3 regions of the Agrobacterium sp. 22-214-1 genome follow, and region 3 is predicted to be linked to each of the others. Evidence: predicted binding sites of a transcription regulator. Region 3 holds the regulator's gene; each other region holds the start of a gene.
The links. The regulator LexA, encoded in region 3, represses DNA repair genes until DNA is damaged. The targets are predictions, from matches to a motif close to TGTTCNNNNTGTGTTCNG.

Region 1: the regulator LexA is predicted to act here: its motif matches at 6,699-6,716, upstream of ruvC (crossover junction endodeoxyribonuclease RuvC).
Region 2: the regulator LexA is predicted to act here: its motif matches at 8,867-8,884, upstream of ACQZ5G_RS18845 (helicase-related protein).

What each region holds. Positions count from the first base shown of each region.
Region 1 is NZ_JBNWCK010000002.1:153,092-161,156, forward strand. It holds gene ACQZ5G_RS10475 (TIGR00282 family metallophosphoesterase) at 1-587, shown strand, start outside; gene ACQZ5G_RS10480 (MBL fold metallo-hydrolase) at 692-1,534, shown strand; gene ACQZ5G_RS10485 (pyridoxamine 5'-phosphate oxidase family protein) at 1,573-2,076, opposite strand; gene ACQZ5G_RS10490 (YebC/PmpR family DNA-binding transcriptional regulator) at 2,271-3,017, shown strand; gene ACQZ5G_RS10495 (LLM class flavin-dependent oxidoreductase) at 3,070-4,071, opposite strand; gene ACQZ5G_RS10500 (methyl-accepting chemotaxis protein) at 4,202-6,511, opposite strand; gene ruvC (crossover junction endodeoxyribonuclease RuvC) at 6,758-7,270, shown strand; gene ruvA (Holliday junction branch migration protein RuvA) at 7,303-7,920, shown strand; gene ACQZ5G_RS10515 (AbrB/MazE/SpoVT family DNA-binding domain-containing protein) at 7,976-8,065, shown strand, end outside.
Region 2 is NZ_JBNWCK010000005.1:228,294-239,426, forward strand. It holds gene ACQZ5G_RS18815 (YggS family pyridoxal phosphate-dependent enzyme) at 1-166, opposite strand, end outside; gene leuS (leucine--tRNA ligase) at 360-2,990, shown strand; gene lptE (LPS assembly lipoprotein LptE) at 2,983-3,528, shown strand; gene holA (DNA polymerase III subunit delta) at 3,540-4,577, shown strand; gene fdxA (ferredoxin FdxA) at 4,650-4,988, opposite strand; gene ACQZ5G_RS18840 (RNA-binding S4 domain-containing protein) at 5,147-5,563, opposite strand; gene ACQZ5G_RS18845 (helicase-related protein) at 5,568-8,639, opposite strand; gene ACQZ5G_RS18850 (ubiquinone biosynthesis hydroxylase) at 9,097-10,422, opposite strand; gene tesB (acyl-CoA thioesterase II) at 10,398-11,133, shown strand, end outside.
Region 3 is NZ_JBNWCK010000001.1:591,926-603,058, forward strand. It holds gene ACQZ5G_RS03025 (transketolase) at 1-854, shown strand, start outside; gene ACQZ5G_RS03030 (transketolase family protein) at 851-1,882, shown strand; gene ACQZ5G_RS03035 (TRAP transporter substrate-binding protein) at 2,004-3,011, shown strand; gene ACQZ5G_RS03040 (TRAP transporter small permease) at 3,132-3,665, shown strand; gene ACQZ5G_RS03045 (TRAP transporter large permease subunit) at 3,662-4,921, shown strand; gene lexA (transcriptional repressor LexA) at 5,170-5,892, shown strand; gene ACQZ5G_RS03055 (glutathione S-transferase family protein) at 6,166-6,843, shown strand; gene ACQZ5G_RS03060 (ComEC/Rec2 family competence protein) at 6,864-9,293, opposite strand; gene gltA (citrate synthase) at 9,601-10,890, shown strand; gene ACQZ5G_RS03070 (amino acid ABC transporter ATP-binding protein) at 10,966-11,133, opposite strand, start outside.

The DNA.
Region 1 (8,065 bases), on a different contig from region 3:
AGCGCCACGACCAGTTCCTGCGGCCCGCCAATTATCCGGATGGTACGCCGGGCAAGGGCTCGGGCATTTTTTATGCCCGCAACGGCGCGCGCATACTGGTTGCCAACATCATGGGCCGGGTCTTCATGCATCCGGAACTGGACGATCCCTTCAAGTCGGCGGAAAACATTCTTGCCGCCTGCCCGCTGAAGGAACAGGCCGACGCCATCATTTTCGATTTCCACGCGGAAGCGACCAGCGAAAAACAGTGTTTCGGCCATTTCGTCGATGGGCGCGCTAGCTTCGTTGTCGGCACCCACACCCATGTTCCGACCGCCGATGCCCAGATATTGAACGGCGGAACCGCTTACATGTCGGATGCCGGTATGTGCGGCGATTATGACAGCTCGCTTGGCATGGAGAAGGAAGAGCCGATCAACCGCTTCATTTCCAAAATGCCGAAGGGCCGTTTCGAGGCAGCGAGCGGACCTGCGACGATCTGCGGTGTCGGCGTTGAGATTTCCGACCGAACCGGACTTGCGGAAAAGATTGCGCCGCTGCGCATCGGGCCGCGGCTTTCGGAAACCCTGCCGTCCTTCTGGGTTTAATCTTCCCCCGACGCGTTCACAATGACGAGAGTGTGAGCTCTTGTAACTGGACGCTCGCCAAAACCTGTCCCATCCTCTCAGCTTCGCAAGTTCAGGGGAGTGGCATGATGCTGCGCGTGCTAATGCTTGCAATATCGGGGCTGATCGCCTGTTCGGGAGCGGCCTTCTCCCAGACGGCGAGCCGCCCTCCCGTCAGCCAGTGCCAGGCGATCGCCAGCAACATTCCGGGCGTCATGTTCGCGAGCTTCAATCCGCCGGGTGTTCAGCTGGCGCAGGCGACGGCGAAGGAAGAGGTGAAGATCAGCTTCATCGGCCATTCCACCTATCTCATCGAAAGCCCCGGCGGTGTGACTATCGCCACCGATTATAACGGCGTCTATCGTCCGCCCGTCACGCCGACTGTCGTGACGATGAACCGGGCGCATTCGACGCATTTTACCCTCAGTCCGGACCCGGCCATTCAATATGTGCTGCATGGCTGGAGCGATACGCCGGGAGAAAAGGCCGAGCACAAGGTTCTGGTGGGCGATGTCTATATCCGCAATGTCGCAACCGATATCCGCAACCGCTGGGGCGATTACGAGTCCTTCCAGGAGAACGGCAATTCCATCTTCATCTTCGAGGTTGCCGGGCTGTGCATCGGCCATCTCGGGCATCTGCATCATGAGTTGACGGATACGCATTATGCCGAGATCGGCCGTCTGGATGTTCTGATGGTGCCGGTGGATGGCGGGCTGACCATGGGGGCCGACAGCATGAGCCGGGTGGTCAAGCGCCTGCGCTCCGCGCTTATCCTGCCGATGCACCGCACCGGCCCGCCGCTGGAGCAGTTTCTGACGATGTTCGGCGAAAGTTTCCGCATTGCCTATGCGACCGATCCGGTGATCCGCGTTTCGATGAGGAACCTTCCCCGCCAGCCGCAGATACTGGTGCCAAAAGGCATGTAGCATAGCGACGGGCGAGGAAGGCCGGGGAGAGCCGTTTCTCAGGCAAAGGTGAGGTGCTGGCGAACGCCGACGTCAGGCGTCTTGTCATCCGACATGTTCGCCTTGGCGATTTCCCAGCCGAATTTCAGCGTGCTGTCCGTCGAAGCCCAGATATCGGCATCGTCGACATGCAACGCCAGCATGGTCAGTTGCGGGTCGCTTTTGCCATGTTCGTACCATGCGGCGGTGACGGAGTTCCAATATTCGTCGATCTTGGTTTTATCCTCGCGCGCTTCGAGGATGCCTGAAAGGCAGGCGTGGTAGTCATGGTCCTTGCCCACCACGCAGAAATGCGCCCGGGAGCCGGATTTCAGCGATTTCACCAGATCGGTGTCTTTTTTGGAGAAAAACCAGATGGTGTTGGTCTTGGGGTCCGCATGAGGCGCCATGGGCTGCATGTGGTTGTGCAGTCCTTCGAGACCGAGCATGCCGGCATGGACGGAATTGATCTCGTCCCAGAGCTGGCGGGCCGGTGCTTCTCGTGCTTCAGTCAGGCTGACCATATGTTTTCTCCTTCGGGTGTCATGCTGCGACGGAGGAAAAATGCCCTGTTCCGCCGCGTTCATGATCAGAACGAAGAGCGGATAAATCAGTTCCTTCCGTTGTTGCAGCAAGAGAAAGCGCTTGCGGGGTTGAATGGCGCGGCTATCGCACTTATAAGGCCCGCAATCTCCAAATTACGACAATCAGGTTTTCCATGGCTGGTCATTCACAGTTCAAGAACATCATGCACCGCAAGGGCAAGCAGGACTCCGTGCGGTCCAAAATGTTTTCCAAGCTTGCGCGCGAAATCACCGTTGCGGCAAAGACGGGCATGCCCGACCCGAACATGAACCCGCGCCTGCGTCTGGCAATCCAGAACGCCAAGGCCCAGTCCATGCCCAAGGACAACATCGAGCGTGCGATTAAGAAGGCGTCCGGCGCGGATGGCGAAAACTATGACGAAGTCCGTTACGAGGGTTACGGCCCGGGCGGCGTCGCCGTCATCGTCGAGGCCCTGACGGACAACCGCAACCGCACCGCCTCCAACGTTCGCTCCATCTTCACCAAGGCCGGCGGCGCTCTCGGCGAAACCGGTTCGGTCTCCTTCTCTTTCGATCGGGTTGGCGAAATCTCCTACAAGGCTGAAGTCGGCGATGCCGACAAGGTCATGGAAGCCGCCATCGAGGCCGGTGCCGACGATGTCGAATCTTCCGAAGATGGTCACACCATCATCTGCGGTTTCGAAGCGATGAACGAGGTTTCCAAGGCGCTGGAAGGCGTGCTGGGCGAAGCCGAAAGCGTCAAGGCCATCTGGAAGCCGCAGAACACGGTGCCTGTGGATGAAGAAAAGGCGCAGTCGCTGATGAAGCTCATCGACAATCTCGAAGACGATGACGACGTGCAGAACGTCTATTCCAACTTCGAAGTGTCCGAAGAAATTCTCGCCAAGCTTTCCGCCTGACGTCTCATATTTCAAAAAAAGCCCCGGTAGCGTCCGCTCCGGGGCTTTTTGTTTAGGCAGCCTTCTTTATGGAGGTTCGCACGTCAGCAAAAATCTCCACGGATCGCAGCCGCTTTTCGATGTCATGGATCGGCATGGAAACGATCAGCTCATCCGCCTGCGTTTCCGCCAGGAAGCCGTCGAGATGGCGTTGGATCGTCTCAGGCGAGCCCACGGCTGCGAAACGCAGCGTGTGTTCGACAGAGAAACGTTCCATCTCGTTCCAGTAATCGTCCATGCTGTGCACCGGCTTCGGAAACTGCGTGCGCACGTTGCGGCGCAGGTTGACGAATTGCTGCTGCGACGAGGTGAAGAGATGTTGCGCCTCCTCGTCCGTATCGGCGCCGACGCCCATCACACCCACCATCACATAGGGCTTGTCCAGCACTTCGGAAGGCTGGAAGCGCTCGCGATAGATATGGATGGCTTCCATCAGCATATCCGGCGCGAAATGTGAGGCGAAGGAATAGGGCAGGCCGAGGGCTGCGGCGAGATGTGCGCTATAGGTGCTGGAGCCGAGCAGCCAGATCGGCACGTTGGAATTCATGCCCGGCACAGCGAGAATGGCTTGATCCTGTTGCGGCGGGCCGAGGTAACGCTGGAGTTCGACGATATCGTGCGGGAAGTTTTCCGCGCCGGCATCGAGATTGCGGCGCAGCGCCCGTGCCGTGCGCATGTCGGTTCCGGGCGCACGGCCGAGACCGAGATCGACACGGCCGGGAAGCAGCGCCGCAAGCGTGCCGAACTGCTCGGCGATGACGAGCGGGGAGTGGTTGGGCAGCATGATGCCGCCGGAGCCGACGCGGATATGTTTCGTGGCCGCGCCCACATGGGCGATGACCAGCGATGTTGCAGCACTGGCGATACCCGGCATGCCGTGGTGCTCCGCCAGCCAGATGCGGTTATAGCCGTGTTCTTCGGCCTTGATCGCCATTCGGCGGGAATTTTCAAGCGCCTCGCTGACGCTCTCGCCTTCGCCGATGGGCGAAAGGTCGAGAATGGAAAAGGGGATCATCCGACGCTCCTGCGAAATTTAAATCTTTGCTGCGGATGTAAGGCGCGTGTCCCGATTTACCAGTGAAGTCGCGCAGAATTGAAGGATGGTTCAAAAAAATTGGGGCCTCCGAAGAGGCCCTTTTGCTTTTTCAGCCTGCCCGCCGAATTTGTCGGGCGTCGCGATGACCAGCCGCATCCCGGTCGGAAGCCAGCGTGAATTGTCCAAGCCTGCCATCCATTTCACCCGCTTCGGAGGCGAGATTGTGAATGGCGGCCGTCGTTTCTTCCACCATGGCGGCATTCTGCTGGGTCATGGTGTCGAGGCTGGCGACGGTGCTGTTGATTTCCGAGAGCGTGTGCGCTTCCTCGCGGGTGGAGTCCATGATCTCCTCGATGCGCGCGCTGATGGTCTGCACATGCTTGCCGATGCCGGAAAGCGACGTGCCTGCTTTTTCCACCAGCGCCACGCCGGCGGAAACCTCGTCGGTGGAGCGTTTCAGCAGGCTGGTGATCTCCTTTGCGGCCGCCGCCGAACGCTGCGCCAGTTCGCGCACCTCCTGCGCCACGACCGCAAAGCCCTTGCCTGCTTCGCCCGCGCGGGCTGCCTCCACGCCGGCATTGAGGGCGAGAAGATTGGTCTGGAAGGCGATTTCATCGATGACGCCGATGATCTGGTTGATCTGGCGTGACGAGGTCTGGATCGCCTCCATGGCGGCGATGGTCTGCTCCATCACGCGGCTGGATGCCGTGGCCTCCGCGCTGGCATCGCGGGCGATCCGCGTTGCCTGTTCGGCGCGTTCGATCTGGTCGCGAACGGCCTCCGTGATCGCCTTGATGGCGCTTGCCGTTTCGGTGATGGAAGCTGCCTGTCGCTCGGTACGTTCGGCGAGCTGATCGGCGCCCACCCGCATTTCCTCGGAACCGCCACGAACCGCGGCGGAGTTGCCGCCGATGGCCTGCATGGTTTCGCTGAGCCGGGAAAGCGCCGTGTTGAAGTTATGGCGCAGGCTTTCGAGATCGTCGGGGAAGACGGTTTCGATACGATAGGCGAGATTGCCGTTCGCCAGCCGATCCAGACCTTCATCCAGGGAATGCACGACCATCTGCAGGGTGCCGGCCTCGGCCTCCCGTTCCGCAAGATGCGCGCGGCGGGCCGTTTCGGCTTCCTCACGCGTGCGCGATGCGGTTTCTTCCATCTCCCGCTGCAGGATGAGCTTTTCGCGGAAACTGCCGAGCGCCCGCGCCATGCGGCCGATCTCGTCCTTCCGGTCCTGATTGCCGATCTCCGCATCGAGACGGCCTGCGGCCACTTCGCCGGTCAGTCCCGCAAGCTTTTCCAGCGGTGCGAACAGGCGCCGCGCGAAGAAGGCCGTCGCCGCGCACATGGCGGCCAGAACGCAAAGGCCGATCACGGCCAGCGTGCCGGCAATCGAAACCGAGCCCGCATTCAATTCGCTGCGCAGCATGCTTTCCACTGCGAGATATTTTTCCCCGGCAAAGGAGAAGGGGCGGGCATAGGCATTGGCCTCGCCATCGGCACGGTCGATCTTGGCAATCGTCATGCCCGTCGTATTCAGCGCCTGCCCATGGAAGCCATAGATTGCCGGATCGAGGCCGACCAGCCTGTTACCCTCCACGCCGATAACCTTGCCATCGGCGGAAACGATTGCGGACTGTTCGGAACTGCCGGCCGTCACACCCTTCGTGAGGATTTGGCTGAAGACCTCTTCCTTGACCCGGAAGAGCACGATGCCCTTGAACGCGCCGAACTTGACGACCGAAACGCCGAAATAAATGCCGGCCTCTTTCGTGGCGGCATCGATGCGCAGGCCGGAGAAGCTGGTCTGCGCCACGTCGTTCACGGCCTTTTCGGCATTCGCGGCGCCGCGTGCGAAAGCCGCGCCGAGGCCGCTTTCCGCCCAGGCGCTGCCGGTGACGGTTTCCCCGAAAGCCGATCCTTTCAGGTAAGAGTAATAGACCGTGCCTGCGGGATCGATGAAGAGAACGTCGCTGAACGGCGTTCCCTGCAGATAACCGCCAATATCCGTCTGGGTCTTCTCATGGGTTGAATAATAGAAGCCGCTTGGGCTTTCCGGCTTGATCAGTTTTTCCTTTTCGCCAAAGGGGTTTTCCTTGACGAAGACGCGCTGCAGTTCCGCCTTCGCATCGCCGGAGTTCTTCTGCACGGTCGCCCAGCCGCTGCGCATGGAGACGACAGCCATTTGCAGGGATTCGATCTTGGCAATGGAATCCGCCTGTGTTTTCAGCTGCTCAAGACGCTCCTGGAGCATGTCGCCGCGAAAGACGAGAATGCTCTCCATGGATTTCGACGCCTGTTCTTCAAGAACGCCGCTGCTGCTTTGATAACCGAGAAGTGTCAGAGCCCCGGTCGAGATCGCCATAAGCGCCAGGAAAATCGCCAGCACTTTGGTGGATATAGAATGAAAACGGTTCAGCATGGCCGATACAGCCCCCAATGCCGGATCAGTTCCCGCGCCATGCATGTGGCGCCACCGGATGGCTGATATGGCTCAAATATTATGCCGCGGATCATCATGTCCGCAGCTCCCCTTTTTTGATTTTGTGGGGGAACAATGCGGTACGCGGTTTAAGCAGAGGTAAATGCTGCACTGCAAATTTGATGAATGTTGTCGTTTTGTTCACTTATCGCTGGCAGGGTCGCAGCCGGAAAGATAAGGTGCCTCATGCAAAAGACGATTCGAATCATTGGCATTGACCCCGGATTAAGGCGCACCGGCTGGGGGGTGATCGACACTCTCGGCAACAGCCTGCGGTTTGTCGCCTCCGGCACGGTGACGTCGGACGGCGATATGGATCTGGCCTCGCGGCTCTGCCAGCTGCATGACGGGCTGGCGGATATTGTGCACAGCCACCAGCCTGATGAAGCGGCGGTGGAACAGACTTTCGTGAACAAGGATGCGGTTGCGACCCTGAAACTCGGCCAGGCGCGCGGCATCGCCATGCTGGTTCCGGCGCGCGCAGGGTTGCCGGTCTTCGAATATGCGCCGAACGCGGTGAAGAAGGCCGTCATCGGTGTCGGGCATGGCGAAAAGCAGCAAATTCACATGATGCTCAAAATCCTGATGCCGAAGGCCGAATTCAAGGGTAACGATGCGGCGGACGCGCTCGCCATCGCAATCTGCCACGCCCATAATCGCGGCGGTGACAGGATGCGGCGACTGCTGGCGGCCGGTTGAATATTTAAAGTCTCATTGCAGCGGGCGGCATCATGATCGGAAAACTGAAAGGCAGCATCGAGGAAATCGGCGCGGACTATGTGCTGGTGGATGTTCACGGCGTCTGTTACGTCGCCTATTGTTCGGCGCGCACGCTGTCGAAAATCGGCTCCGTCGGGGAGGCGGTGGTGCTGTTCATCGAAACCTATGTGCGTGAGGACCAGCTGAAGCTCTTCGGGTTCCTCTCGGCGCTAGAGCGGGAATGGTTCAACCTGCTGCAGAGCGTGCAGGGTGTGGGATCGAAAGTGGCCTTGGCCGTTCTTTCCACGCTGTCGCCCTCCGAACTGGCCAATGCCATTGCGCTACAGGACAAAACGATGATCTCCCGCGCGCCGGGCGTCGGGCCGAAGGTGGCGGTACGTCTTGTGACCGAGCTTCGCAACAAGGCGCCGGCCTTTGCCGGAGAGGCTTCCGCCTCGATCGGCCTCAAGCAGGAGCTTGGCGAAGGCGTCGCATCCGCGCCGGTAGCGGATGCCGTTTCCGCGCTCACCAATCTCGGCTATTCGCGCGACCAGGCCGCCAATGCGGTTGCCGCCGCGCTGAAGAACGGCGGGGAGGGCGGCGACAGCGCCAAGCTGATCCGGCTCGGGTTGAAAGAGCTTTCGCGTTGATGCGCTTGATGCTAAATTCCTTACAATGGGTGAAAAGTAAGAAAAGGGCAGCAGCATGGGCTTTCAGGTGACAATCACCTCCAAAGGGCAGATGACAGTTCCCAAGAACGTGCGCGAACAATTGAAAATCAAGCCCGGCGACAAA
Region 2 (11,133 bases), on a different contig from region 3:
TCTCGCCGAACACGCGCTGGCCCGCATCGATGACCGGCTGGATCGCCTCCGCCTCGAAGGTCTTCGAGACCGCGACGAGGGCAACATCCGCCGCCTTGCGTCCGGATTTTTCCGCAACATCGGCAATGCGCTGCCTGACATCCTCAAGACGTGCTTCGATTTCCATCACAAGACCTTCATTTGAACCATTCGCAACGCTAACTAGACGCCGATTGCCTTGATGCCAAGCGGGTTTAGCACCATTTGAGGCACGCTGGCCAAGATTGAACGCCCGAATGCCCCGCCAAACTTGACGCCCCGGTCGTTTCATGGTGAAGGTCAGCGCAAATTTTTCCCCTCGATACCCGGAATTCTAAACAATGGCCATCGAACGTTACAATCCTCGCGACGCCGAGCCGCGCTGGCAGCAGAAATGGAACGAAGACAAGGTTTTCGTTACCGACAACAGCGATCCGCGCGAGAAATATTACGTTCTGGAGATGTTTCCCTATCCGTCGGGACGCATCCACATGGGCCATGTCCGCAACTATGCCATGGGCGACGTGGTCGCCCGCTACAAGCGCGCCCGCGGTTTCAACGTCCTGCACCCGATGGGCTGGGACGCCTTCGGCATGCCTGCCGAAAACGCCGCCATGCAGAACAAGGTTCACCCGAAGGACTGGACCTACCAGAACATCGCCACCATGCGCGGCCAACTGAAATCCATGGGCCTGTCGCTGGACTGGACCCGCGAATTCGCGACCTGCGACGTGGAATATTACCACCGCCAGCAGGCGCTGTTCGTCGATTTCATGGAAAAGGGTCTGGTCTACCGTAAGCAGTCCAAGGTGAACTGGGACCCGGTCGACCATACGGTTCTCGCCAATGAGCAGGTGATCGACGGCCGCGGCTGGCGCTCCGGCGCGCTGGTCGAACAGCGCGAACTGACGCAATGGTTCTTCCGCATCACCGATTTCAGTCAGGACCTGCTGGACGAGCTGGATACGCTCGACCAATGGCCGGAAAAAGTACGCCTGATGCAGAAGAACTGGATCGGTCGCTCCGAAGGCCTGTCGCTGCGCTGGCAGACGGTCGCCGACACGGCGCCGGAAGGTTTCTCCGACATCACCGTCTATACGACACGCCCGGACACCCTGTTCGGCGCCTCCTTCCTGGCAATCGCCGCCGACCACCCGCTGGCGAGAGAACTGTCCGCGAACAACCCGGCGATTGCCGAGTTCTGCGACGAATGCCGCCGCCATGGCACCTCGCTCGCAGCACTCGAAACGGCTGAAAAGAAGGGTATCGATACCGGCGTCAAGGTCGTGCACCCACTGGACCCCAGCTGGGAACTGCCGGTCTATGTCGCCAATTTCGTGCTGATGGACTATGGCACCGGCGCGATCTTCGGCTGCCCGTCGGGTGACCAGCGCGATCTGGATTTCGCCCGCAAATACGGCCTGCCGGTCGTGGCCGTCGTCGCCCCTGAAGGCCCCGATGCTGCAAACTTCACCATCGATGATACCGCCTTCACCGATGACGGCGTGATGATCAATTCCGGCTTCCTGAACGGCATGAAGACGGCTGACGCCTTTGAGGCGATGGCGCAGAAGCTTTCTGCGCAGACGCTGGGCAACACGCCGCAGGCCGAGCGCAAGATCAATTTCCGCCTGCGCGACTGGGGCATTTCCCGCCAGCGTTATTGGGGTTGCCCGATCCCGGTCATCCATTGCGAAGTCTGCGGCGTCGTTCCGGTTCCGAAAAAGGACCTGCCGGTCAAGCTGCCCGACGACGTGACGTTCGACGTGCCCGGCAACCCGCTGGACCGGCACCCCACCTGGCGTCATGTCTCCTGCCCGCAATGCGGCCATGACGCGCGCCGCGAAACCGACACGATGGATACTTTCGTCGATTCCAGCTGGTATTACACGCGCTTCACCGCGCCGTGGGAAGACGCACCGACCGATCCGAAGGTCGCCAACCACTGGCTGCCGGTCGATCAGTATATCGGCGGCATCGAGCACGCGATCCTGCATCTGCTCTATTCGCGCTTCTTCACCCGCGCCATGCGCGAAACCGGCCATGTCGGCGTCAAGGAACCCTTCAAGGGCCTGTTCACGCAGGGCATGGTGGTGCACGAGACCTATAGCCGCGGCGAAGGCACCGCACGCGAATGGGTGCCGCCGGCCGAACTCAGGATCGAGGAAAGCGACGGCGCGCGCCGCGCATTCCTGCTCTCGTCCGGCGAAGAGGTGAAGATCGGCTCCATTGAGAAGATGTCGAAGTCGAAGAAGAACGTGGTCGACCCTGACGATATCATCGCATCCTACGGCGCCGATACCGCCCGCTTCTTCGTGCTGTCGGACTCTCCGCCCGATCGCGACGTCATCTGGTCCGAAGCCGGGGTGGAAGGCGCAAACCGATTCGTCCAGCGCGTCTGGCGCATCATCGGCGAAGCGTCGGAAGAGCTGAGAACCGTCCAGCCGAAGCCTGCGATCGAAGGCGAAGGGCTGGCGGCCTCCAAGGCGGCCCACAAGACGCTGAAGGCTGTTCAGGAAGACCTGGACAAGCTCGCCTTCAACAAGGCCATCGCCCGCATCTACGAACTGGTCAATGCGCTGGCCGGTCCGCTTGCCGATGTTGCTTCTGGCGGCAAGCCTGAGGACGTCAAGGCGGCCGCGCGCGACGCCGTCGAAATCCTCATCCGCATCATTGCCCCCATGACGCCGCATCTGGCGGAAGAATGCTGGTCCGCACTGGGCAATACGGGCCTCGTGGCCCAGACGCCATGGCCAAGCTTCGTCGCTTCGCTGGTCGAGGAAAACGATGTGGTCATGCCCGTGCAGGTCAACGGCAAGAAGCGTGGCGAATTGACAATCGCGCGCGATGCGGATCAAAATGCGGTCCGAACGGCCGCCCTTGCGCTGGATGCCGTCAAATCCATTCTTGCCGGTGGCGAGCCCAAGAAAGTCATCGTGGTTCCGCAGAGGATTGTGAACATTGTTGTCTGACGTTTTTTCAAGATGGGGCCGCGTCGCGGCAGCGATTTCCGTCGTGACGATGGCTGGTCTTCTGGCAGGCTGCCAGGTGCGCCCGCTTTATGGGGAAGCTTCCGGAACCAAGGAAAGACTGGCGGCCGTCAGCGTCTCCGACGTCGGTGGCAGAGTCGGGCAGGAAGTCCGCAACCAACTGATCTTTCTGATGGCCGGCGGCGCAGGCCAACCGGCCACGGCGCAATATAACGTCAAGATTTCCGTAAGCTCGAGCGCCACGTCAACGGAAGTGCAGAATTACGACCTGACGACCCGTGCGAACAACAATTACGATGGTCCCTACCCTGGTCGTGTCGTGATGAGCGGTCAATATGTGCTGACACGCGTTTCCGACGGTCAAATCCTGCGCTCCGCACGCCGCAGCGTAACAGCACAGGTGGACCTGCCGCAGCAGGAATTCGCCAAGATCCGGGCAATCCGCGACGCCGAGAACCGTGCGGCCCGGGAACTGGCTGAAATCATCCGCACCGATATCGCCGCCACGCTCGGCCGCTGAGAGCGGCGGCCGTGACAGAGATAAAGTCCCATGAATTTGAGCGCTTCGCCGAAAATCCGGCGGAGCGCTTTCGCATTTTCGTCCTTTACGGCCCGGATCGCGGTCTCGTGTCGGAACGCGCAGGCGTCATCGCCAAAAAGACCGGTATCGATCCCGATGACGCTTTCGCATCGCTGAAACTGACCGCATCCGATCTGCAGGGCGACCCCGGCCGTCTGCTCGACGAGGTGAATGCCATCGGCCTTTTCGGCGGCGAAAAACTCGTCTGGGTCAAAGGTGCTGCGGCGGAAAAGGCGCTGGTGGATGCGCTGCAGATTCTTGCCGAGACACCGCCGGAAGCGAGCTTCCTCATCATCGAAGCAGGCGACATCAAGAAGGGTACGGGACTGCGCAAGATCGCAGAACCGGCGCGTTCCATCGCTGCGATTCCCTGCTATGCCGACGATGCGCGCTCATTGAACGCATTGATCGATCAGGAACTCTCCGCCGATAATCTGCGCATTGCGCCAGCCGCAAAACAGAGGCTAATCGAATCCCTGGGTGGTGACCGCATCGCCTCGCGCAACGAAATCCGCAAGCTGGCGCTCTATTGCCGCGGAGCCGACGTGATCGAGGAAGACGATGTGCTGGCGATCATCGGTGATGCCAGCACAGTTTCCGCAGACGATGCCGTCGACGCCATTCTGAAAGGCGACAGAAACGCCTTTTTCCACGCGACGCAGAAGATCGTCTCTTCGAAGACCCCGATCTTTCTTGTGCTCCAGGGGTGCCTCAAGCAATTCCAGTTGCTCGACCAGATGCGGGCCGAAATGGATGAGAAAAAACTGCAGGCCGGTCAGGTCATGCAGACACTTGGACGCCACATCCATTTCCGCAGAAAACCCATCATCGAAAGAGCCCTGCGAACCTGGCAGCCAGCGGCGATCGCCCGCGAGATGAACCGTCTGCAGGCCGCTATCCTGCAAAGCCGTCAGCGGCAAAGCCTGGAGGAAAGCGTGGCCCTTCTGACATTGCTGTCGACCACGCTGCAATCCGGCCGCGGCGGATGAGGCCCAGCAAAAAGCCCTCGCGCTGCTGCGAGGGCTTTTTAAATCATGGTTTCGCGGTCAGGCCGTAAAAACTCAGTCGCCCTGTCCGGGCTCGGCGGAGAAATAAAGCTCGAGCTTGCCTTCGACACCGTCCATTTCCTTGGCTTCCGGCATCGGGTCGCGCTTGATCGTGATATTGGGCCAGATTGCCGCATATTCGGCATTGAGCTTCAGCCATTTGTCGAGACCCGGCTCCGTATCGGGCTTGATGGCTTCGGCGGGACATTCCGGTTCGCACACACCGCAATCGATACATTCATCGGGATTGATCGCGAGGAAATTTTCACCCTCGTAAAAGCAGTCGACGGGGCAGACCTCAACGCAATCGGTATATTTGCAGCGGATGCAATTGTCGGTCACGACATATGTCATGATGAACTCCAGAATATGCAGGCCGGGTCTGTGGGCTTCGGAACACAAGCCGTCGCCCGGAATTCAGACAGGGCAATTTCGCAAGTGACGTAATGCCTTTGCTTGCAGATAGCAAGGATAAACAATTCTGAAAAAGGGGTGCGACCCGGAGGTTTATTCTAATCTTTGCTTCCGTCGCTGTCAGACAGAAACCTGTCGAGCGCCCTGCGCTCTTTTTTGGTGGGACGCCCGCTGCCCGGCTGGCGCAACGCCTGCTCGAGAGGTGTCAGCCTGTCGGAAGGTTCCCGTGGCGGCGTCTCGTCGTCATAGAGAAGTCTGGCTTCCTCATAGGGTCCACGCCGTGTTCCGCCGGACTTGACGACAAGCACCTTGTCCATCCGCTCGAAGTCGATCTCCAGCCTGTCGCCCGCCTTCACCACATGGCTGGACTGGCGAATGGCAATGCCGTTGACCTTGACGTGGCCCGACTGAATGTAGCTCTGGGCAAGCGAACGGGATTTGGCCATGCGGGCAAAGAACAGCCACTTGTCCAGACGCTGACGCGTGCTTTCCAGTGGCTGTTCGCTGCTTCCCATGGGCTTACTTCTTCAGCTGCTCCTTGAGAGCAGCGAGCTTTGCGAAAGGCGAATCCGGATCGAGCGGCTTTTCCTTGCGCGGCGGCTTGGCTTCGAAGCGCTGCTGACCCTGCGGCTTTCCGCCACGGTCATTGCGTTCCGGCCGGTCCTTGCGCTCCCCGCGATCGTGACGATCGTTGTTGCGGTTGTTGCCACGGTCCGGACGGCCGCCATCGCGCTTGCGCTCGCCGTCGCCACTGCGATTGGCACTTGCACCGTCACGATTGTCGCGACGGCCTTCGCCACGACGCTCGCCCTGTTCGCGCGCTCCTTCACCACGACCCTGACCGCGATTGCCGGGACGACGGTTTTCGCCACGCTGATTTTCGTTGCGACCACCCGGACGCCACAGAAGAACGGGCTTGGGCTCGGCGGCCTCGGCGCCTTCCGACACGGCCTCGGCTGCGACAGCCTCTTCGCTGGCAGCTTCCGCAACCGGCGCCTCGACAGCTTCGCCTTCGACAGCAGCCGCCGTCTCGGACACCTGTTCTTCGGAAGCCGGCTCGTGTTCCTCGGTCTCGACGTTTTCCTCTTCAGCCGTCGCCGCCTCCGCGGCAGCCGGAGCAGAGGCACCGGCGTGGCTGGCGAGGAAGGCCTGCGCCTCTTCCGCCGTCACCTGATCGGCGCGGTAACCGAGGCCCTTCAGAATTTCTTCCATGTCGTCAAGCGTCGCGCCGAGAATGGAAAGCATGGCGGTCGTTGTCGTGAAACGGCGACCGTCATAAGCGCCTTCCGGGCGCGGCTGCTGACCGGGTTTCCACTGCAGCAGCGGGCGGATGAGATCGGCCAGACGCTCGAGAATGTCGATACGCACGGCGCGCTTTCCGAGGAAGCGGAAACCGGCGAGCTTGTAGAACATGCGCTCGAAGCTGGCATCGGTGACGACCGAGGTACGGCCTGCGGCCAGCACCGGAATGAGGTCGCCGTAACCCGGCTTGCCGAGACCGTCATTCTTCAAAGCCCAGAGCAGCGTCACAAGCTCCGCCGGAGCGGGCTTGAGAAGCGCCGGCAGGAAAACGTGATAGGCGCCGAAACGCACGCCGTAGCGGCGCATGGAGGCGCGCGCATCCTGATCCAGAGACTTCACGTCTTCGGCAACGTCGCGGCGGAACAACACGCCAAGATTTTCCACGAGCTGGAACGCCAGACCCTTCGCCAGACCCTGAAGGTCTTCGGCGCGGGAAATATCGTCCAGCGGCTTCAGCACGGTCGCAATCTGATGATTGACGAAACGCTCGACGCGCGCCAGCGCGTGATCACGGGCATTGCCGTTCAGCTGCTCGTCGGCAAGCAGGATCACCCGCGGCTTCATGATGTTGTCGCCGGCCGAAAGGCGGGCAACCGGTTCGCCCAACCAGCGAACCAGACCATCGGAGCTCAAAGCGAGATCGCCATTTCCACTGGCATGCAGACGCGCGGCACGCGCCTCGAATTCGAGCGCAAGCGCCTTCTGCGCCGCAGCCTGCACGGCCTTCTGATCCGGCCCTTCCATTCCCGGCACCGGCGTGAACCGGAACCCGGCCAACTGGCCGACGTGATGACCTTCTACGAAGACATCACCATTTACACTGATTTCAGCTTCAAGCATCGCATTCTCTCTCAGGCGCCTCATGAGCACAGATGTCCTGCGATCAACAAAGCGTTTCGTCAACCTTTCATGTAGCGCATCGGACAATCGATCCTCGATTTCCCGAGTCTTTTCTTGCCAGTGTGTCGGATCGGCAAGCCATCCTGGGCGGTTCGATACATAAGTCCATGTTCTGATCTGCGCAATCCTCGCAGACAAGGTATCGATCTCTCCATCCGTCCGGTCGGCGCGACGCACCTGCTCGGCCATGAAATCCTCGTTCACCGCCCCGCGTTTGACGAGGTCGAAATAGAGCGTGGAGATCAGGTCCGCATGCTGGGCAGGAGCAATGCGGCGATAGTCTGGAAGAGCGCACGCCTCCCAGAGTTTTTCCACCCGCGCATCGCTCGTCGTCACATCGATGATCTCGGGATAACGCGACAGATATTCCAGCGCCTGCTGGTCGATTGCCGGCAGGGCGCGCGAAAGTCCCTGGATCGCCGGCGCGGCATCGAGGCTCAGGCGCAGATTGGCGATGGAGGAAAAATCGAAATTTTTCGTCCGCCACTGCAGAACCTTAACCGCATCGAACTGATGGGTTTCGATCCGCGCCACCAGCTCGTCATCGAACGGATCGACACGCCCCGTCACGCCGAATGTGCCATCGCGAAGATGGCGGCCGGCGCGGCCGGCGATCTGGCCGATCTCGCCGGGATTGAGATTGCGGAACTGATAGCCGTCGAATTTGCGGTCCTGCGCGAAGGCGACATGGTCGACATCGAGGTTGAGACCCATGCCGATGGCGTCCGTCGCCACCAGATATTCGACATCGCCGGATTGGTAGAGCCCCACCTGCGCATTGCGCGTGCGCGGCGAAAGCGCGCCCAGCACCACGGCAGCACCACCGCGCTGACGGCGCACCAGCTCGGCGATGGCATAGACCTCATCGGCGGAAAAGGCGACAATCGCCGTGCGTTGCGGCAGGCGGGTAATCTTCTTCTGACCCGCATAAAAAAGCTGCGACAGGCGCGGGCGTTCCACAACGGTAATTCCCGGCAGCAGTTTTTCGAGGATAGGACGCATCGTGCCGGCGCCAAGCAGCAGCGTTTCCTCCCGCCCGCGCAGATGCAGCACCCGGTCGGTGAAGATATGCCCGCGTTCGAGATCGCCCGCCAGCTGCACCTCGTCGATCGCGACGAAGGCGGCCGTCGTCTCGCGCGGCATGGCTTCCACCGTGCAGACGGAATATTTGGCTTTAGGCGGTGCGATTTTTTCTTCGCCGGTAATCAGCGCCACATTCGGCGCACCCACCTTTTCAACGAGGCGGGTATAGACCTCCCGCGCCAGAAGACGCAGCGGCAGGCCAATGACACCGCTGCCATGCGCGACCATCCGCTCGATCGCGTAATGGGTCTTGCCGGTATTGGTGGGGCCGAGAACGGCCGTGACACCGCGGCCGCTCAGGATCATGGGGCGAAAATTCAACGTAGTATCCGCGAATCGACTTCATCTGCTTGCCGTGCACCCGGCATTGCTGATGCAGGCCGCACGCACCACACATGGCAATGCCCGCAGACAAAGGCAATAGGCCTCATCCGCAAAGTGGCTCAGGGCGACCTGTCGACGGAATTTTCCATTCAGATTCAGCCAGTTGAGCAAACAAAAAGAATCCGGCAAAAATGAAATCGATTCGGCTGCGGAACAGTCTGCGAACGAATCGAATACGAATCGCTGACTCGATGGGATTCAGCTTTTGTTCTCCGCAATATCTGGTTGGCCAGGGCGCAGACCATACCAGATTATGAATCCGGATAAGTCCTTGGCCGGATTCGGCTTTACGGTAAAGCCACCGGGCAGAAAATCCCGGAATCGGCTGTCAAGCGGCAATCCCGGAAAAGCCGATCAGAAACATGCAGGAAGGGTCGGATCAGAGCGCCTCGCCGGCAAGCAGACGCGGCGCATTCGCATCCGTCGTGCCGGCGGCCTGACCGATGAAATAGGATTTGAGACCCGGCAAACGATCCACGACGCCGAGACCGAAATCACGCATGATACGGATGGGTGCAATATCGTTGGAGAAAAGCCGGTTCAGCACATCCGTCGTCACGCCCATCCGCAACGTGTCGAAACGCCGCCAGGACTGGTAACGCTCCAGAACGTTGAGTGAGCCGATATCGAGGCCGAGCCGGTCGGCCTCGACCACGGTTTCGGCGAGAGCCGCCACGTCCTTGAAGCCAAGATTGAGGCCCTGCCCGGAAATCGGGTGAATGCCGTGCGCCGCATCACCCGCAAGCGCGAAACGCGGTGCAACGAAAGAGCGTGCCAGCGTCAGACCCAATGGGAAGGCGCGGCGGGGACCGACCGGACGAAGAGGACCGAGCTTGTGACCGAACCGGCGCTCCAGTTCTTCCTCGAACACCAGATCGTCGGAAGCCACCAGCCTGTCGGCATCGGCCGTGCGTTCGGTCCAGACGAGCGAAGAGCGATTTCCCTTCAGCGGCAGGATGGCGAAGGGGCCGGATGGCAGAAAATGCTCCTCGGCGCAGCCCTCATGCGGCCGCTCATGCTCAACCGTCGTCACGATACCGGACTGATCGTAAGCCCAGTGCACGGTCTTGATGCCAGCCATGTCCCTGAGCGCGGAGCGAACGCCGTCACAGGCAATCAGCAATCGCGCTTCGAGCGTCGACCCATCGGAAAGGCGAATGGCCGTCGACTGCGGACCCGCAGTAAAATCGGAAACACTAAGACCGTGACGGATTTTTATGCCAAGACGCTCGCACAGGCCTCGCAATGCGCGCACCAGAGCGACGTTCGGAACCATATGGGCAAACGGCCCGCCTTCTTCCACGGCGCCGTCGAACGTCAGGAACACGGGACGCACCGGATCGGCGGTCTTCGAATCGGTGACGATCATCTTGTGTATCGGCTGGGCTTCCGGCTCGATCTCGTTCCATATGCCGAAAACATCGAGCATCCGGGTGGCTGCCGCAATAATGGCGGACGCGCGAACGTCCTTCGCCCAGACATCCTCGGGAGAGGCCTCAACCACCTGCACATCAAGATGCGGGGCCGCCTGCTTGATTGCGACAGCAACGGAAAGACCGACATATCCGCCGCCTGCCACCACTACGTCCAGCATCGCGCTTCTCCTCAAATCTTGTGCACGCATCATCGGCGCACTATAGACCATGTGACGTCTTCCTACAGCCGGAGCAGGCCGAAAAAATGTCGCATCCCTCGCAAACGTCAGACCCGATGGCCAATCTCATCGCCACACTCGATCTTGAGAAGCTGGAAGAGAACCTGTTCCGGGGCGAAAGCCCGCAGATCGGCTGGCAGCGCGTTTTCGGCGGCCAGGTCATCGCGCAGGCCCTGATCGCCGCGCAGAGGACCGTGGATAACGACCGTTTCGTGCATTCGCTGCATGCTTATTTCATGCGCCCCGGCGATCCGCTGGTGCCTATCGTCTACCAGGTGGAGCGCATCCGCGACGGCGCGAGCTTCTGCACACGCCGGGTGGTCGCCATCCAGCATGGCAAGGCCATTTTTTCCATGTCGGCCTCGTTTCAGATTTTCGAGGACGGCTTCGACCATCAGATCAAAATGCCTGACGTGACACCGCCTGAAAAACTGATGAGCGAAGAGCAGATGCAGGCAGCCTTTCTTGCCAAGGCGCCCGCCTCTATCCGCAAATACTGGAGCAACAAGCGGCCGATCGAGATACGGCCGGTATCGCTGACCCACTATATCTCCAAGGAAAAACTCGAACCGCAGCAGGATATCTGGGTTCGCGCCGTCGGCAACGTGCCTGATGATCCGCGTCTGCAATCGGCCATTCTCGCCTATCTCTCAGACATGACCCTGCTCGACACCTCGCTCTACGCCCATGGCACGACCATCTTCGATCCCTCGATTCAGGTGGCGAGCCTCGATCACGCCATGTGGTTCCACCGCCCCTGCC
Region 3 (11,133 bases):
ACGCAGATGCAACGAAGGAAGCGGCGCTGGCGAATGTATCGCTGGCGGAACGCGCCTGGCGCATCCGGCGCAACGCCCTTTTGATGGGTGAGGTGCAGGGACAGGGTTATGTCGGCCAGGCGCTCGGTATTGCCGATGTTCTGGCGGTGGCCTGGTTTCACACCATGCGTTACCGGGCGGACGATCCGCACTGGGAAGGCCGCGACCGGTTTCTGCTCTCCATCGGCCACTATGCGATTGCGCTTTACGCAGCGCTCATCGAGGCGGGCGTCATCCCGGAAGACGAGCTGGAGACCTATGGCTGCGACGGCTCGCGCCTGCCCATGTCCGGCATGGCCTCCTATACGCCGGGCATGGAAATCACCGGCGGATCGCTCGGCCATGGGCTTGGCATTGCGGTGGGCATGGCTCTCGGCCTTAAGCGCAAGAATTCCGACCGATTCATCATCAACCTGATGTCGGATGGCGAATTGGGCGAAGGTTCCACCTGGGAAGCCGCCATGGGGGCATCCCATCACAGGCTCGGCAATCTCATCAATCTCGTGGATTTCAACAATCAGCAGGCGGACGGCCCTTCCCGCGAGATGCTGTCCTCCGAACCCGTGGACGCCAAATTCGCGGCCTTCGGCTGGCATGTGCAGCGCGTGGATGGCAACGATATCGACAAGGTTCGAGATGCCTTCGATATCGCCATGTCACTTACCGATGATAGGCCGCGCGCCATCATTTTCGATACCCGGATGGGCCGCGGCGTGCCCTTTCTCGAAAACCGCGAAATCACCCATTTCATTCGCGTGGAAGCACATGAATGGAAGCTGGCGCTCGACGCGCTTGAAGAAGGACGGCCGCAATGAGTGCAGCAGCTCCGCAGAAGCGCCTCACCACATCGGCGATGATCGCCTCCATCGCCGCCGAAGGCCAGCCGACACGGCCTGCGCCCTTCGGTCACGCTCTTGTTCAGCTGGCGAAGGAACGCGAGAATATTGTCGGCCTCACCGCCGATCTCGGCAAATATACCGACCTGCATATTTTCGCCAAAGCCTTTCCCGAACGCTTTTATCAGATGGGCATGGCCGAGCAGCTCCTGATGAGCACTGCGGCCGGTCTGGCGCGCGAAGGTTTCGTGCCCTTTGCGACCACCTATGCGGTCTTCGCCGCCCGCCGCGCCTATGATTTCATCGCCATGGCGATTGCCGAGGAAAACCTGCCGGTGAAGATCGTCTGCGCCCTGCCCGGCCTGACGACGGGTTACGGCCCCAGCCATCAGGCAACCGACGATCTGGCGATTTTTCGCGCGCTGCCGAACATGACGATCATCGACCCGGGCGATGCGACCGACATAGAAGGCGCGGTGCCGGCCATTACGGATTATAACGGCCCCGTCTATATGCGCCTGCTGCGCGGCCAGGTACCGGTGGTGCTCGAAGAATATGGCTATCGGTTCGAACTCGGCAAGGCGAAGCTTATCCGCGATGGTGCGCAGGTCCTTTTCATATCGTCCGGCATATTGACGATGCGGGTTCTCGAAGCGGCTGCCCTGCTTGAGAAGGAGGGCGTCGGCTGCGCCGTGCTGCATTCCCCCACCATCAAGCCGCTCGATACCGCCTCGATCTTCGCGGAAGTGGACCGGGCGGATCGTCTGGTCATCGTGGCGGAAAACCACAGCGAAATCGGCGGGCTTGGAGAGGCCGTGGCGATGGCGCTGATGAAAAGCGGCCGGGCGCCGCGCCTGCGGCAGATCGCCCTGCCCGATGCTTTTCTGGATGCGGGTGCCTTGCCCACCCTGCATGACCGCTACGGCATCTCGACGGCGATGATCGTGGCGCGCGCAAGGGCGTGGCTGGAGAATGAAAGTTTTGAAGTACCGCACGGTTCGGTCTAAAGGCTGAAGCTGAAACATGGTGCGGAATCAGCCGGAGGGAGCCGGCGGTTTCAAGGGAGTGGAGCGCGTTATCCGCGTGATCGGACAACGCCGAGGGTGTTTGAATCCAGGGAGGAGAAAAATGAGTATTTCCATCAACAGGCGTATGTTCCTGACCGGTACCGGACTGGCACTGGCGGCGCCGGCCATTCTGACGACGGCCCGCAACGCCCGGGCCGCCACGACGTTGACGCTCGGCCATGGCGCGGCGCCCGGCAATCCGCGCACGATCGCGGCCACGAAATTCGCGGAACTCGTTGCCCAGAAAACCGAAGGCCGCGTGGCGATCAATGTCGCCGGTTCGGAAACGCTTGGCAGCGACGCCGCCATGCTGACCAGCCTGCGCACCGGGGCGCTGGATTTCACCGCCAACAGCCAGGGTCCGGTTTCGAGCGTTGTTCCAGAACTCGCGGCGCTCGGCCTGCCTTTCCTGTTCAGCAACGCCGATCAGGCGATCAAGGTACTCGAAGGCGATGTCGGCGCATCGCTCGATGCGCGCTTCCAGAAGGTCGGCATCGTGCCGCTAGACTGGTGGGACAACGGCATCCGCCATGTCTCCAATTCCAAACACGCCATCACCAAGCCGCAGGACGTCGCAGGCCTGAAAATCCGTACCCCCGCCGACCCGATGACGATGGATATTTTCAAGGCGCTCGATGCGGCGACGGTTCAGATCGCCTTCGGCGAACTCTACATCGCGCTTCAGCAGGGCGTCGTCGACGGGCAGGAAAATCCGCTCGTGAATATCGAAAGCTCCAAGCTTTACGAGGTCAACAAACATATCAGCCTCACCGCCCATAAATGGGAGTCCACCCCGTTCCTGATGTCCAAATTCGCCGAGGGGCGGCTGGGCAAGGATTTCGAGGCGGTCAAGGCGGCGGCGAAGGAGGCGGGGGCGCTTCAGCGCAAACTCTCGGCGGAAAAGGCAAGCGCGTCGCTGGCCGCCTTCAAGGCCAATGCCGCCATCGAGGTGGTGGAAGACATCGACCACGCCGCTTTCGCGAAAGCGACCGCGCAGGTGCTGGAGACATGGAAGCAGAAGCCCTTCGGCGATTTCGTCGCTGAGCTGGAAAAGGCCGCCAAGGGCTGACGATCAGGATGCCGGGCCGGTTCATGCCGCCCGGCCTCGCCTTCATGTCCACCGACAGGATCGGCGGGAGCCTCGCTCACACCGACATTCATACGGTTTCAGTTTTCAGGAGATGCGCCAATGCTCGAAGGAGCCTTGTCCGCCGCCAATCGCGTTGACAGTTTCATCGCCATCCTCTGCCGCATCATCATCGTGGCAACCGGCATTCTGCTTACGGTCATCATGACCGCAAACGTCATCGTCCGCTATCTATCGACATCCGGCGGGCTGGATTTTGCGGAAGAACTGCCGACCATGCTGTTTCCATGGTTCATCGTTGCCGGCATTACCCTTGCCGCGCAGAGCGGCGCGCATATGGCGGTTGAATGGATTTATGACAAGTTCGACGAACGCGGCAAGGTGGCGGTTCTGCTGTTCGCCAATCTCGTGACGGTCGCAAGCTTCGTCATTCTCGCGCAGCAGGCGCTTGTCGTCGCCGAGATCGCCGGCGCGGAAATCAGCCCTGTGCTGCAACTGCCCAACAGCATCGGATATTATTCCATCGCCTTCGGCGCGGCACTGGTCTCGATCACCACCGCAACGGCAAGCCTGCGCATTCTCTCCGGCGGCTGGCATGCGCGCCCGCACGGTGCAACCGAGGAGATGCCGCTATGACCATCGTGATGATCATTGCATTTTGTATTCTCATGATGATTGCGGTTCCGGTCGGTTATGCGCTGATCATCTCTGCGGGCGTCGCCGTGCTGTGGAACGGTTATGTGCCGCTTTCGATCGTGGCGCAGCAGGTTTACGACCAGACCCAGTCTTTCCCGATGCTGGCGCTGCCGTTCTTCATGCTTGCGGGCACGCTGATGCTCGGCGGCAAACTTGGAACCCAGCTTCTGGAGCTGGCCTCCAAGGCCATGCAGCGCTGGCGCGGCGGCCCGCTTTCCACCACCGTCATTTCCTCGGTCGTGTTCGGCGGCGTTTCCGGCTCGGCGGTCGCCAATGCGAGCGCGCTCGGCTCGGTGCTCATTCCATGGCAAAAGCGCCAGGGCTATCCCGCTCCCCTCTGTGCGGCCAACAATGCCACCTCGGCCGTCATCGACGTGCTCATTCCGCCGTCGATCCCGATGATCCTCTATTCGCTGGTCAGCGGCGTCAGTATCGCCAATCTGTTCATCGCCGGCATTCTGCCGGGCCTGCTCATGGCGGTCGGTTTCATCTTCGTCTGCTGGGCCATTGCCGTGCGGCGTGGCTATGCGGTGCGAGACGAACGCATCCGCAAGCGCGATCTGGCACTACTTGCATTCCGCAGCCTGCCGGCGATCCTTCTGCCGATCCTGATCATCCTCGGCCTGCGCTTCGGCTTTGCAACGCCGACCGAAGTGGCCGTTCTTTCCGTCGTCTATTCGCTCGTGCTCAGCATCTTCTTTTATCGCGATCTGACGTGGAAGCGTTTCTGCGACAATTTCGTCGAGGCTGGCTCCGCAACCGGCGTCGTCATGCTGGTCATCATGGGCAGTGCGGCGGTGGGCTGGGTGCTCACCTTCGATCAGGCGCCCCAGCATTTCGCCACCTGGGTGGCGGAGAATATCTCCAACCCGATCCTGATCATTCTGATGATGAACGTCCTGATGCTGATCATCGGCATGCCGCTCGATCTGCCGCCGTCAATCCTGCTGCTCGGACCGATCTTCGTGCCGCTTGCGGATATGATCGGGCTCGACCGGGTGCAGCTCGGCATGATGATGGTGATCAATCTCGGTATCGGGCTCTATACGCCACCGATCGGCACCACGCTCTTCATCTCGTCCTCCATAGCCAGAGCGCCGCTCGGCGCGACGACGAGGGAATTGTGGCCGTTCTTCACCATGGCGATGCTGCTTCTCATCGCAGTCAGCTTCATTCCTGCGCTCACGATCTACTGACGTTCGGCCCGTAGCAAATCGGCAGCCAGAAACCACCGGCCGGGTCTATCCGGTCGGTGGTTTTAGTATTCAAGACGTGCCGCCTACGTCGTTAAATCTGCTTTGTTCATGGTTTCGACGATCAAATCACGATCTGCGATGCACCCTTCACGAAATTTTAGGGGATTGCGGAACACATATGGAACATATAGTGTTCGTTCTGTATTTGTTTCGCGACTTCAACGACGATTCTCAAGGGTGTTTTCCTCATGCTCACGCGCAAACAGCAGGAATTGCTTCTCTTCATTCATGAAAGAATGAAAGAGTCCGGCGTGCCGCCCTCCTTCGATGAAATGAAGGACGCACTCGATCTTGCCTCCAAATCCGGCATCCACCGGCTGATCACCGCACTCGAGGAGCGCGGCTTCATTCGCCGGCTACCTAACAGGGCGCGCGCGCTGGAAGTGATCAAATTACCTGAGGCCTATGCGCCGGGTGCAAGGCCGCAGCGCGGCTTCTCGCCGAGCGTCATCGAAGGCAGCCTCGGCAAGCCAAAGACGCCGGAGCCGGCCCCTGCCCCCAAGGCGCCGGCCAATGATCTCGGCGGTGCAGTCACCGTGCCGGTCATGGGCCGTATCGCCGCCGGTGTGCCGATTTCCGCCATCCAGAACAACACCCATGATGTGGCCGTGCCGGTCGACATGCTCGGCTCGGGCGAACATTACGCTCTTGAGGTCAAGGGCGACTCGATGATCGAAGCCGGCATTTTTGATGGCGATACCGTCATAATCCGCAACGGCAACACGGCCAATCCTGGCGATATCGTCGTAGCACTGGTGGATGATGAAGAAGCGACCCTGAAGCGTTTCCGCCGCAAGGGAGCCTCCATCGCACTGGAAGCCGCCAACCCCGCCTATGAGACCCGTATTTTCGGGCCGGATCGGGTGAAAATCCAGGGCAAGCTGGTTGGGCTGATCCGCCGCTACCATTAATTGGCAGCCCGCTTTTTTCGCTAAGGGCGTCATCGAGACGATGGCGCTCCCTTTGAGGCATCTTGGCTTGTTCTCTGGAACAGAGCGGCTCTGCGGAAGTAAAGAGAGGGTGTGTTTCGCCCTCATCTCCGGGCGGTGAGGTAGATATGCCTCCTTCTCCCTGCCCTCACCTTGCCATTCATCAACGCGGCTTATGGGAGCCATGGATTATTTGCAATATTCCAAGGGCCATCCGCCGGTATAGAAATGCGCGTCATATCGGGGAAACACGTCATGTATGATCTTTATATCGCCAACAAGAACTATTCCTCATGGTCGCTGCGGCCGTGGGTGTTGATGCGCACGCTCGGCATCGCCTTCGATGAAAAACTCGTTCCCTTCGGCGAAGGCGTTTCCTTCTCCACCTTCTCGCCGACCGGCAAGGTGCCCTGCCTTGTCGATGAGGGCGTGACAATTTGGGAAACGCTGTCGATCGCCGAATATCTGGCGGAAAGACACCAGGGCGTCTGGGCGAGCGACAAGCAGGCACGGGCCTGGTCACGTTCCGCGGCGAGCGAAATGCATGCGGGCTTTTCCTCGCTGCGCAATCTCTACCCGATGTCGGTCGGCATTCGCGTAAAACCGAAGGGTGGCGATACCGGGCTTGCGGCCGATATAAAGCGCATCGATACGCTGTGGAGCGAAGGACTCGCGAAATTCGGCGGGCCTTTTCTTGCCGGCCAGAAATTCACGGCGGTCGATGCCTTCTTCTGCCCGGTGGCATTTCGTTTCCAGACTTATGGCGCGGAACTTTCGCCCGCGGCGAGAGCCTATTGCGACCGGCTGCTCACCCTTCCCGCCATGCGCGAATGGTACGAGGCCGGGCTGAAGGAAGTCTGGCGCGACGCGGCGCATGAAGAGGAAATTAGCGGGATCGGCGAATTGACGGCGGATCTGCGCATCAAGGCCTGACGACCCATGCTGGCGGCACTTTATTGTGATGCCGCCAGCAACCGCATGACGGCATCAGGCACGTCGTGATCGAAACGGCCGCTTTTCCAGTCGTAATAGCGATGTTCGCTCCAGGGCCTGTCCATGCCGGCGATTGCGGCGCGCAGTCTGCCGACCACCCCTGCCTGATCGCTGCCGGCGAAGTCCATTTCCAGCGAACCGATCCGCCGCAGGATATCGCGGTTCAGCAGAAGTGCGCCCGAGCGGCATTGGGAAAAGGACGTTCTGCGGGAGACGATAACGATATCGGCAATATCGCAAGCCTTTCCGGCAAAGCGGCCATCTTCCAAAACGATGATCCATTCGCCGCTTCCCGCGCGCGCAACGCACCATATGCCTTTGCTGCAGGTGAAAACACCGGGCTCGGCGTCTCTCAGGGCCGCCGTCATCTGCCGTGCAACCGCGCTCATCTCTTGCGGATCAAGCTTCGCCTTCGGGGCCAAAGCCACGGTTTTTGCCGTAGCCTCGGTCTTGAGAAAGACCGGCGGCACAGGCTGTTCCGGTAAAAGCAGCGCCCTTTGCCACTGGCCATAAACGAAACCCTGCGGCTGAGCCTTCGTCGTATAGGCTTTGCCGTCCTCCAGCAGCGCCACCAGCTCGCCATCCTCATGAACAAGCAAATCGGGCGGATCGCGATAGGCCGTGGCGGCTGACAGGCCAAAGGCAAGGAACAGAAGCGGCATGCCCAGAAGCGCAAGCCGGCTGCGCAGCAATGTCAACAGCAGAAAACCAGCCGAGGCGAGCCCCAGAAACCACCCGTGCGGCCGGCCCGTCGCAGCGCTTCCGCCCCAGGACGCCACCTCCTGCGCAACCTCGATGACGAGGGCCATGCCGTACCCCATGACCTTCAGAAATGGCGCATCCAGCCCGAAAGGCATCAACAGCATGGCGAAAAGGCCGAAAGGCATGACAATCAGCGACATCAGCGGCATGGCGGCCAGATTGGCGAAAAGTCCATAGGTGGTGACACGCTGAAAATGCTCGACCGAATAGATCGCCGTCGAAAGACCGCCGATCAGCGACGTCGTGATGACACCGCCAACGATGGCGCCCGCCGTTTGCGCCACCGTCATCCATGCCGGTTTGCGCCCGATAAACAGACGCTCGCGATCGATACGCCAGCGGCTCCAGGCGGCATAGGAGGCGACGAGCGCGATGGTCGCGGCAAAAGACATCTGGAAGCTCGGACCCATGATTTCCGAGGGCGAAAAAGCAAGAATGACCAAAGCGGAAAGCGCAACATTCCTGAGGCTGAGCGAGGGTTGATCGAACAGCACCGCGATCAGCATCACCGACATCATCAGCCAGGCGCGTTCGGCGGAGACGGCGAAACCTGAAATCAGATAATAGGCAAGCGTCATCAAGAGCGCGGCGAAAGCCGAAATCTTCTTCACGGGCCAGCGCTGCGCAAATGCCGGAAAAAGGCTGAAGGCAAGCCTCAGTCCCACGAAAAATATGCCCGACGCCAGCGCCATGTTGAGCCCGGATATGGCGACGATATGGGCAAGGCCGGAGAGCCGCAACGCTTCCATCGTTTCGGCGGATATGGCCTGTCTCTCATCGGTGACGATGGAGGCGGCAAAGGCGCCGGCATCGCCGCCGATGGTGTTGCGGATGCGCTCGGCAATGGCGGTGCGAAGGCCATAGAGCCGCATGTCGGCCCATTCCAGCCAGCCCGTCTTCGCGTCGATGCCGGGTGGAGTTACCGTCTGTGGCGGCTTATAGAAGAATCCGGTCGCGCCTATGCCCCTGAAATAGGAGGCGAAGGCGAAATCGTTGAGCCCCGGCAGAGCCGGGCCGGATGGCGGCGAAAGCCGCGCCTTGCCACGAATGGTCGCGCCGAGCGCGGCGGGCTCGCCTCCCCCGCGTGACAGGAGCGAGACCTTGCCCGGCGGGCGTGACAATGCCGGCGCTTCCGTTGCTGTGAGTTGCACCACATATCGCCAGTCCCCGCGCGCATCCACCTCCCTTCGGGTCACCGTGCCGGTGATGGTGGTGGTGACGGGCGTATCCAGCACCACTGTTCCCGCACGCCACGTTTCGACCCCGGCGAAAAGCATGCCCAGCAAAAGCAGCGCGAAAAGGCCGCAGGCCGTGGCTGCGAAGCCCGAGCGATATTTCGCGAAAAACGCCAGACCGGCGGCGATGAGACATGTGATCGCCAGAACGAGGAATGAAGGCGAGGTATTGAGGGAAAACCAGAGGATCGCACCGCAGCCGATGAAAACCGGAACGAAAAGAAAATCGTGACCGAATGCGCGCTCCTCGGCGACGCATACGGCGATTTTTTGAGAGGCGACAACTCGCAGTTTCGGCTTGCCGACAAGGGCGGGCGTACCATATGTCGCGACATCGCCGGTTCTACGAAGCGGATAAAGGATTTCCGCCGTGCCGGGCAAATCGCCCTGCATCGTTTCGGCATATCCGAAATGCTGTTTTTCCCCTTGACCGAGCAATCCGCGCCGCGCCCCTGCCGCACCGGGAACAGGTTTGCAGGCGGATGCGAGGGATTGCAATCCTTTCCTTTAACCCTGCGTTGACTGAGATTGAATTGCCATCGCCGGGAAAGACGGAAGCAAGGCAATTGCGTTTGCCGCAATGCACAATTTGACCTTTGGATAGCTTGGCATCTGCGCAAGGATCATATAGCTAATCGGTAGACGCTTAACCGCGGGGCGTGTCTCAACGCCCCCACCCGCATGTTTTCGGAGGATCAGTATGACGGAAAAAAGCGCTACAGTGACACTTGGCGAAAAGCAGGTCGAACTCCCGGTCAGGGAAGGCACGATCGGACCAAGCGTCGTCGATATCGCCACGCTGTACAAGCACACGGGCTCTTTCACCTACGACCCGGGTTTCACGTCGACGGCCTCCTGCGAATCCAAGATCACCTATATTGACGGTGACGAGGGCGTTCTGCTGCATCGTGGCTTCCCCATCGAGCAGCTCGCCGAACAGGGCGACTTCCTGGAAACCTGCTACCTTCTGCTTTACGGTGAACTGCCGACCGCGGCTCAGAAGAAGGACTTCGACACCCGCGTCACGCGCCACACCATGGTGCATGAGCAGATGAGCCGCTTCTTCACCGGCTACCGCCGCGATGCGCATCCGATGGCCGTCATGTGCGGCACGGTCGGCGCTCTCTCGGCCTTCTACCATGACTCGACCGACATCACGGATCCGCACCAGCGCATGGTCGCTTCGCTGCGCATGATCGCGAAGATGCCGACGATCGCCGCCATGGCTTACAAGTACCATATCGGCCAGCCCTTCGTTTACCCGAAGAACGACCTCGATTACGCCTCCAACTTCCTGCACATGTGCTTTGCCGTGCCGTGCGAGGATTACAAGGTCGATCCGGTTCTGGCCCGCGCCATGGACCGCATCTTCATCCTGCATGCCGACCACGAGCAGAACGCCTCCACCTCCACGGTGCGTCTTGCCGGTTCTTCGGGTGCAAACCCGTTCGCCTGTATCGCAGCTGGCATTGCCTGCCTCTGGGGCCCGGCTCATGGCGGCGCCAACGAAGCGGCGCTCAACATGCTCAACGAAATCGGCACGGTTGACCGAATTCCGGAATATATCGCCCGCGCCAAGGACAAGAACGACCCGTTCCGCCTGATGGGCTTTGGCCACCGCGTTTACAAGAACTACGACCCCCGCGCCAAGATCATGCAGAAGACGATGTACGAAGTGCTGGAAGCCACCGGCAACTCCGACGATCCGATCATGCAGGTCGCGCTGGAACTGGAAAAGATCGCCCTTTCCGACCCCTACTTCGTCGAAAAGAAGCTCTACCCGAATGTCGACTTCTATTCCGGCATCACGCTGAAGGCGCTCGGCTTCCCCACCACCATGTTCACCGTTCTCTTCGCGCTCGCCCGCACCGTTGGCTGGATCGCACAGTGGAACGAAATGATCGAAGATCCGCAGCAGCGCATCGGCCGTCCGCGCCAGCTCTACACGGGCGCCGGCAAGCGCGACTACGTTCCGGTTTCCAAGCGCTAAGCCGCGAAACCCCATAAATCAAAGGCCGGCAGGTTTTCACCCGCCGGCCTTTTTTGTTGGGCATCCGAATGGTTCTCAGTGGCGTGCGGCAACGCCCAGGAACTGCTTCAGTTCGGGTGTTGCGGGATTGGAAAATACCTCTTCCGGCGGGCCAATTTCATGCACCCTGCCCTCATGCATGAAGACGACGCGGGAGCAGACGTCGCGCGCAAATTTCATTTCATGCGTCACCATCAGGAGCGT